DNA from 2 places in the Bradyrhizobium sp. CB3481 genome. Region 2 is predicted to be linked to the other one. Evidence: predicted binding sites of a transcription regulator. Region 2 holds the regulator's gene; the other holds the start of a gene.

Region 1 (3,407 bases), 2.7 Mb from region 2:
TGTATTCCCCTGAAGTCTTCAACGCTATCGTGCGCGCGAAAGTGAACACACGCTTTGCGTGGCGAAAACATGTCCGGCCGGGGAAAGCTGGCGGGCCGAGCTCAGTAGAGCGTGCGCAGCGGCCGCTCGGCGGCGCCATAGGGCACCCAGCGGCAAGCAAAGGAAACGTAGCCGCCGTAATTGGGCTGCACGCCGAGGAATTTCACCACCTTGCCGTAGCGGGCGCAGTGGTCGACGGCGAGCTGGCGGGCATCGGCCTGCGTCGCGAGCGAATAGGCGATGATGCCGCCGGTGTCGTTGCCCTTCATCGGCGGCACCGTGTCGATATCGATCCACTGCGCCTGCGCCGGCGCGCTGGCCAGCATTCCGCCCAAGACTCCGCCCAAGACCCCACCCATGGCAATCAGGCTCGCGGCCAGAATTCTTCGCATCGCAGACTCCATTTCGCTCGAAGCCCACCATAGTGTGCGCCGATGGCCGTGAAAAGAATGGGTTGGAGCACGGGGCGGACTTGGCCGTCAGGTGTTGCCTCGCTGCACTTGACCTTGTCAGGCCTTCGCGGCACCGTCCCGTGCGTTGGCTTTAGCGACGGATTCCCATGCGCAACCTGTTCACATCCTTGCGAGCTCTCGGCCCGATCACGGCGGCGCTTGCCCTCTTTGTTTCCAGCCATGCTGCACAGGCCGCCAATCCGCTGCAGCTGAATTTCGGCCTGTTCGGGCCGGACTATGAGGGCCGGGTCGCCGAATGCGAGCGGGCGCTGCCGACCATCGCGACGCAATTTCGCGAGAAGGAAGGCAAGTTCTGGAATTCGGCGCTTGTCATCACCGGCTTCGGCCGGATCCATGAGACCGCATTCCGGCCCTGGCAGTCCGACAACGTTCCGCGCCGTTATTGCAGCGGCGACGTGATGCTGAGCGACGGCAAGATGCGCACCGTGCACTACTCGATCATCGAGGACGGCGGCTTTGCCGGCTATGGCCAGGGTGTCGAATGGTGCGTGACCGGTCTCGACCGCAACTGGGCCTACGGCCCCGGCTGCCGCGCCGCCCGACCCTGATTGCTGGTTCGCCACCTTTGAACGGCTCCGCTTGCGGAGCGAGCGGACGAATTCCCAAATTTTGTTCTTGAAATGTTCCGGTTCCCTGCTAGGCTCCCGGTAGTCGAGTAGAGGGGCGCCCGATGCACCGATCCGGTATCATTTCACGATTTCTGATTTCATTGGCGCTCGTCGTCGTCTCGGTCGGGATGGCGGCCGCCCAGGATAGCCGGCAGAACACGCCGGGTGAGTTCGATTTTTACGTCCTGGCTCTTTCCTGGTCGCCCTCGTTCTGTGAGGCGGCGGCCGAGCGCGGCAATAGCGGGCGCTCGCAGGTCCAGTGCAGCCGCCCGTATTCCTTCGTGGTCCATGGCCTCTGGCCGCAATATGAGCGCGGCTTTCCGGAATATTGCCAGCGGCCCGCGCCGCGGCTCGACCGCAACATCATGACCTCGATGCTGGACCTGATGCCGGCACCCGGCCTGATCTTCAACGAGTGGGACAAGCACGGCACCTGTTCAGGCCTTGGCGCACGCGGGTACTTCGAAAACATCCGCAAAGCGCGCGCGGCGGTGAAGATCCCCGAGGAATTCCTGCAACTATCCGAAGAGAAGACCATCGCCCCCGGCGATCTCGAGGCCGCCTTCATCAAGATCAACCCGGGCCTTAGCCCTGCGGCGATTTCGGTGACCTGCTCGAGCCGGCGCCTCAGCGAGGTGCGGATCTGCCTGAGCAAGGACATGCAATTCCACACCTGCGAGGAAATCGACCGCCGCGCCTGCCGGCGTGACGAGGTCGTGATGCCGCCGGTGCGAGGCGGTTAGTTATCCCTTTCGCCATGCCGGCGCATGGCGGCTTCTTTGCGCAGACAACTCGTCTGCGTTCCCGGCCATTCACGCCTTTATCGTCATCTGCAAGACACGTGGATGGCCGGGATCTACCTCTGCGAAGCGCGTTCCAGCTTCATCGGTGCCACGATCGCGTTTGCGTTGACAGAGAGGACAAGGCTGCCGGCGACGGGTAGAAGACGGGTTAAGTTTTTTCCGATTGGTCGCCACTGCCATGAACTACCGACACGCCTTTCACGCCGGCGGCTTTGCCGATGTCATCAAGCACATCGTGCTGGTGCGCATGCTGACCTATCTGCAGGAAAAGCCGGCCGCATTTCGCGTCATCGATACCCATGCCGGCGCCGGGCGCTACGATCTCACGGGTGAAGAGGCGCGCCGCGGCGGCGAATGGCTGACCGGCATCGCCCGGATGATGCAGGCGCGGTTTTCGGACAGCGTGCTGCCGCTGGTCGGCCCCTATCTCGATATCGTCAGGGCCTTCAACACACCGGGCAAGCTCGAGGCCTATCCCGGCTCGCCCCTGATTGCTCGGGCGCTGCTGCGGCCGCAGGACCGCCTTACCGCCTGCGAAATCGAGCCGGGCGCCCGCAAGCAACTGATCGATGCGCTGCGCCGCGACAGTCAGGCGCGGGTGGTCGATCTCGACGGCTGGACGGCATTGCCGGCTTTCGTGCCGCCCAACGAACGGCGCGGGCTGGTGCTGATCGATCCCGCGTTCGAACAAAAAGACGAATTCGAACGGCTGGCCGGCACATTCGCCGAGGCCTATGCGAAATGGCCGACCGGCAGCTACCTGATCTGGTATCCGGTGAAGAGCCGGCGCATCACCGACACCTTGGCGCACGCCGTCGCGGGCGCCGCCGCGGCGAGCCGGCCGGCTGGAAAATGCCTGCGGCTCGAATTCAGCGTCGCGCCCCAAGAGGCCGGCGGCCCCCTCGCCTCCACCGGCCTCCTGATCGTCAATCCGCCGTGGACACTCGCGGGTGAATTGAAGACAATTCTACCCGAACTCGAAAAACCGCTCGGCCAGGGCGGCGCCGGCCGCTTCAGGCTGGAGGTACCCAAGCCCTGACGAGGCGGTGAATATTGCGAATCGCCGTAGGCAACTGGAACAAAACCGTATTATGCTCAGGCCATTGGGACTGGCTTTACGTTCCGCTTCCGCGAATGGTTGCGGCGGAGTGATCAAGGCCGAATAAAAAATCCAGGCTGGTCGGCGGCATGAGCCCGATCGGCCGAGGTGGCCAAGCTTCCGGCAGCGAATGTCCGGTCAGCCGCTACGCGGGTTGCGCGGAGCGGCGGAGCAATACGGGGGAGGAGTTTCCCGATGGCCATGACTGGAACAGTCAAGTTCTTCAACGGAGAACGCGGCTACGGCTTCATCAAGCCCGATGATGGCGGCCGCGATGTGTTCGTGCACATCACCGCCGTCGAGCGGGCCGGATTGAAGGATCTGACAGAAGGACAGCGCATCACGTTCGAGGTTGAACCGGACAAGAAGGGCAAGGGGCCCAAAG
Region 2 (3,407 bases):
CCGGTTGCCGATGCCTTATCCGCGATCCTCAGTGGCGCCGATCCGCTACCCGAGGAAATGGTCGCGCTCGAAGCCGCCCATCATCGCGTGCTGGCGCGCGACGTCGCGGCACGGCGGACCCAGCCGCCTGAGGCGATGTCGGCGATGGACGGCTATGCGGTGCGCGCCGCTGACGCCGCCGATCTCTCCGCCCGGCTGAAAGTGATCGGCGAGGTCGCTGCCGGCCGCCCGTTCGAACGGAAGGTCGGCCAAGGCGAAGCGGTGCGGATATTCACCGGCGGCGTGATCCCTGACGGGGCCGACGCCGTCATCATCCAGGAAGACACGGCGGTCGACGGCGATCATATCACCATCACCGAAGCCGCCGCCCCGGGGCGGCATATCCGCGCTGCCGGCGTCGATTTCCGCGAGGGTGACGTGCTGCTGAAGCGTGGGCGCCGCCTCACCGACCGCGACCTGTCGCTCGCCGCCGGCATGAACTATCCGCAAGTCGCCGTGCACCGCCGACCGAAAATCGCGATGCTCGCCACCGGCGACGAACTGGTGATGCCGGGTACGACGCCCGGACCCGGCCAGATCGTCTATTCCAACGGTTATGCGTTGCGGGCGCTGGCCGAGGACGAGGGCGCCGAGGTCATCGATCTCGGGGTCGCCGCCGACACCGTCGAGGCCACCACGGCAGGCATCCGCCGCGCTAGCGAGGCAGGAGCGGACGTCCTGATCACCATGGGCGGCGCCTCGGTCGGCGACCACGACCTCGTCAAGCGATCGCTCGAGGCCGAAGGGACGACGATGGCTTTTTGGCGGATCGCGATGCGGCCGGGCAAGCCGATGATGCATGGCAGGCTCGGCGCAATGCGGGTGATCGGCCTGCCCGGCAATCCCGTCTCCTCCTATGTCTGCGGCTTCCTGTTCCTGGTGCCGCTGATTCGCGCATTATCGGGCCGCGACCACGTCCATCACGTCAGGGAAAGCGCCGTTTTGGGCCGCGACCTTGCCGCCAACGACCAGCGCGAAGATTATCTCCGCGCCCGTCTCGAAGAGCGCGAGGATGGCACGCTGACCGCCGTGCCGGTCACCCACCAGGACTCCTCGCTGCTCGGGAATCTCGCTGCGGCACGGGCACTTGTGATACGTCCGCCATTCGCGCCGGCTGCCGTGAAGGGGTCGCGTTGCGAGCTCTTACGCCTGCCGGAGTGACGCCCTAGATGGCGCTTCGGGCCGCTGTCGCAATGCGTTCACCTGAAATTAAGTGGTTGCGGAACACATATCGAACATATAGTGTCCGTTCATGATTTGTTTCGAGTGCTAGTGTCTATGGTTGGGAGTTTGGGGACTCCCGCGATCTGGGCCCTGAAATTCGAGACCGAAGGACGATGCCAAACCGGGGGATTGCTCGCGATGCTTACGCGCAAACAGTACGAACTTCTGCGTTTCATCAATGAACGGCTGAAAGAGGCCGGCGTGCCGCCCTCCTTCGACGAGATGAAGGATGCGCTCGACCTACGCTCGAAATCCGGAATCCACCGGCTGATTACGGCGCTGGAGGAGCGTGGCTTCATCCGCCGCCTGCCCAACCGCGCCCGCGCCATCGAAGTCATCAAGCTGCCCGAGCTCGCCGCCGCCGGCAACGGACGCCGTGGCTTCACGCCGAGCGTTATCGAAGGCACGCTCGGCAAGCGCGCCTCGACCCCGCCTGTCGCCGAGGACGACGGCAATCGCCCGGTCGCCGTACCCGTCATGGGCCGGATCGCCGCCGGTACGCCGATCGAGGCGCTGCAGACCCGCAGCCACACCATCAGCGTGCCGCCTGACATGCTCGGCTCCGGCGAACATTACGCGCTCGAAGTGCGCGGCGATTCCATGGTGGATGCCGGCATTCTCGATGGCGACATGGCGCTGATCCAGCGCAATGAGACCGCCGACACCGGCGACATCGTGGTGGCGCTGATCGACGAGGAGGAAGCGACGCTAAAACGCTTCCGCCGCCGCGGCGCCTCGATAGCGCTCGAGCCGGCCAACGCCGCCTATGAAGTCCGCATCCTGCCGCCCAACCGGGTCCGCATTCAGGGCAAGCTGATCGGGCTGTACCGCAAATACTGATCTTTCAATATTGATCTGTCGGTTTGCGTACATCGCGGCGACAATACCAGCCCCGGCCTTCGGCCGGGGTTTTTTGCTGCGTGAAGGAACAAAAGCCGCGCTAGCGCGCTTGTGATTTGGTCGCAGTAGGCCCGTCGCAGAATTGCCCAGAACCAAGAAAATGCTTCTGCCAATTTCACTACGATAAAGTCCACTGTGATAGAGGCCTGTGCCTCCTTCCAGACACGGGTCAGCTATCTCTAACGAGGGAGCCATCCGATGTGTGACTATAGCCTGCACGCCGTGGCGACGCGCCCTGCCCGGGTCGGCGAGACGCTCGTTACCACGACCTTCCGCGGTACATCGACCCGCGGCTTTGCGTCAGAGCGTGAGCCTGCAGTGGCGGTCTGCATGCTTCCCGGCACCGAACTGGCGTTCGCCGAGGACGTCAGATACGATAACCGCTGGATCTGGACGCGAACCACCGAGTGGCGGGTCGGCAAGTTCAATCAGATCGAGCCCGAAGTGGCCGACCGTCACCATGACGCGATCGAATTTCCCGATGGCAGTCACGTGCTGGTGACGCAGCTTTGCGAAGGCCAGCGGGCGACCGTGCTGCAATTGCCGGTGGTCCAGACCGGCGGCGAGCGTGCCCCGAAGGCCGTCGAAGCGCCTCCGGCCGCTTCCATCGTGACCGGCTAAACGCCGCGCGCACGTGATCCGCCGGTTCAAATCGGCGGATCACGTGATATTATATTGCCTGGAAAATCGGCGCCGAGGGGCAGTCGGTGGTCAACAAGGTTACATGGCAAAGAGCCGGACGCGTCACCGAGCCGGGACGCTACATGTTCCGCTATGGCTGGCTCACGGTCACGGCCGACGATCTCGCGATCTGGCAGCAATTCCCTGACGCCTCGTTCACACTGGTCAACCTGCCGTCGGACCCCGACGCACCGGAGGAATTTCACCTCGGCGCGTTCGAGATACCGGTAAGCCCTCCGCACGACGGGCACTGAACGTCGTCTATTCCTCCGCCTGAAGGTCTGCCTCCGCCGGCGTCGCATCGACGGCACGCGCCGGCACGCGTGGCGCCAGCACCGCGGCGCCCGCCTCGCCGTCCTCGGCTGCGGCTGGCGACCAGGGCCGATCGATGCCGCGCGGCTTGACCGCCTCGACAGCAAGCCCCTCCCGGCTTCGCCGGAGCGCCATCGCGCCCTGGCGCCGCAATCGCCCGCCGTCGATGACGGAAGCCTCGCAGGCGGCTGGCGCCTGCCGCAGCGTCACGATCAGCGCCGTGCGCTCGCAATCGTCCGCAAAGGCTTCCG

Evidence for each region. Region 2 encodes LexA, which represses DNA repair genes until DNA is damaged. Its sites were predicted from a motif close to TGTTCNNNNTGTGTTCNG; they were not measured.
Region 1: a site for LexA is predicted at 1,123-1,140, ahead of QA643_RS06225 (ribonuclease T2). Genes of this name have one in related genera too.

What each region holds. Positions count from the first base shown of each region.
Region 1 is NZ_CP121647.1:1,301,541-1,304,947, reverse strand. It holds gene QA643_RS06235 (hypothetical protein) at 102-431, opposite strand; gene QA643_RS06230 (hypothetical protein) at 599-1,060, shown strand; gene QA643_RS06225 (ribonuclease T2) at 1,183-1,863, shown strand; gene rlmJ (23S rRNA (adenine(2030)-N(6))-methyltransferase RlmJ) at 2,102-2,962, shown strand; gene QA643_RS06215 (cold-shock protein) at 3,218-3,407, shown strand, end outside.
Region 2 is NZ_CP121647.1:3,952,788-3,956,194, reverse strand. It holds gene glp (gephyrin-like molybdotransferase Glp) at 1-1,200, shown strand, start outside; gene lexA (transcriptional repressor LexA) at 1,402-2,103, shown strand; gene QA643_RS19185 (hypothetical protein) at 2,362-2,784, shown strand; gene QA643_RS19180 (hypothetical protein) at 2,871-3,098, shown strand; gene QA643_RS19175 (ComEC/Rec2 family competence protein) at 3,106-3,407, opposite strand, start outside.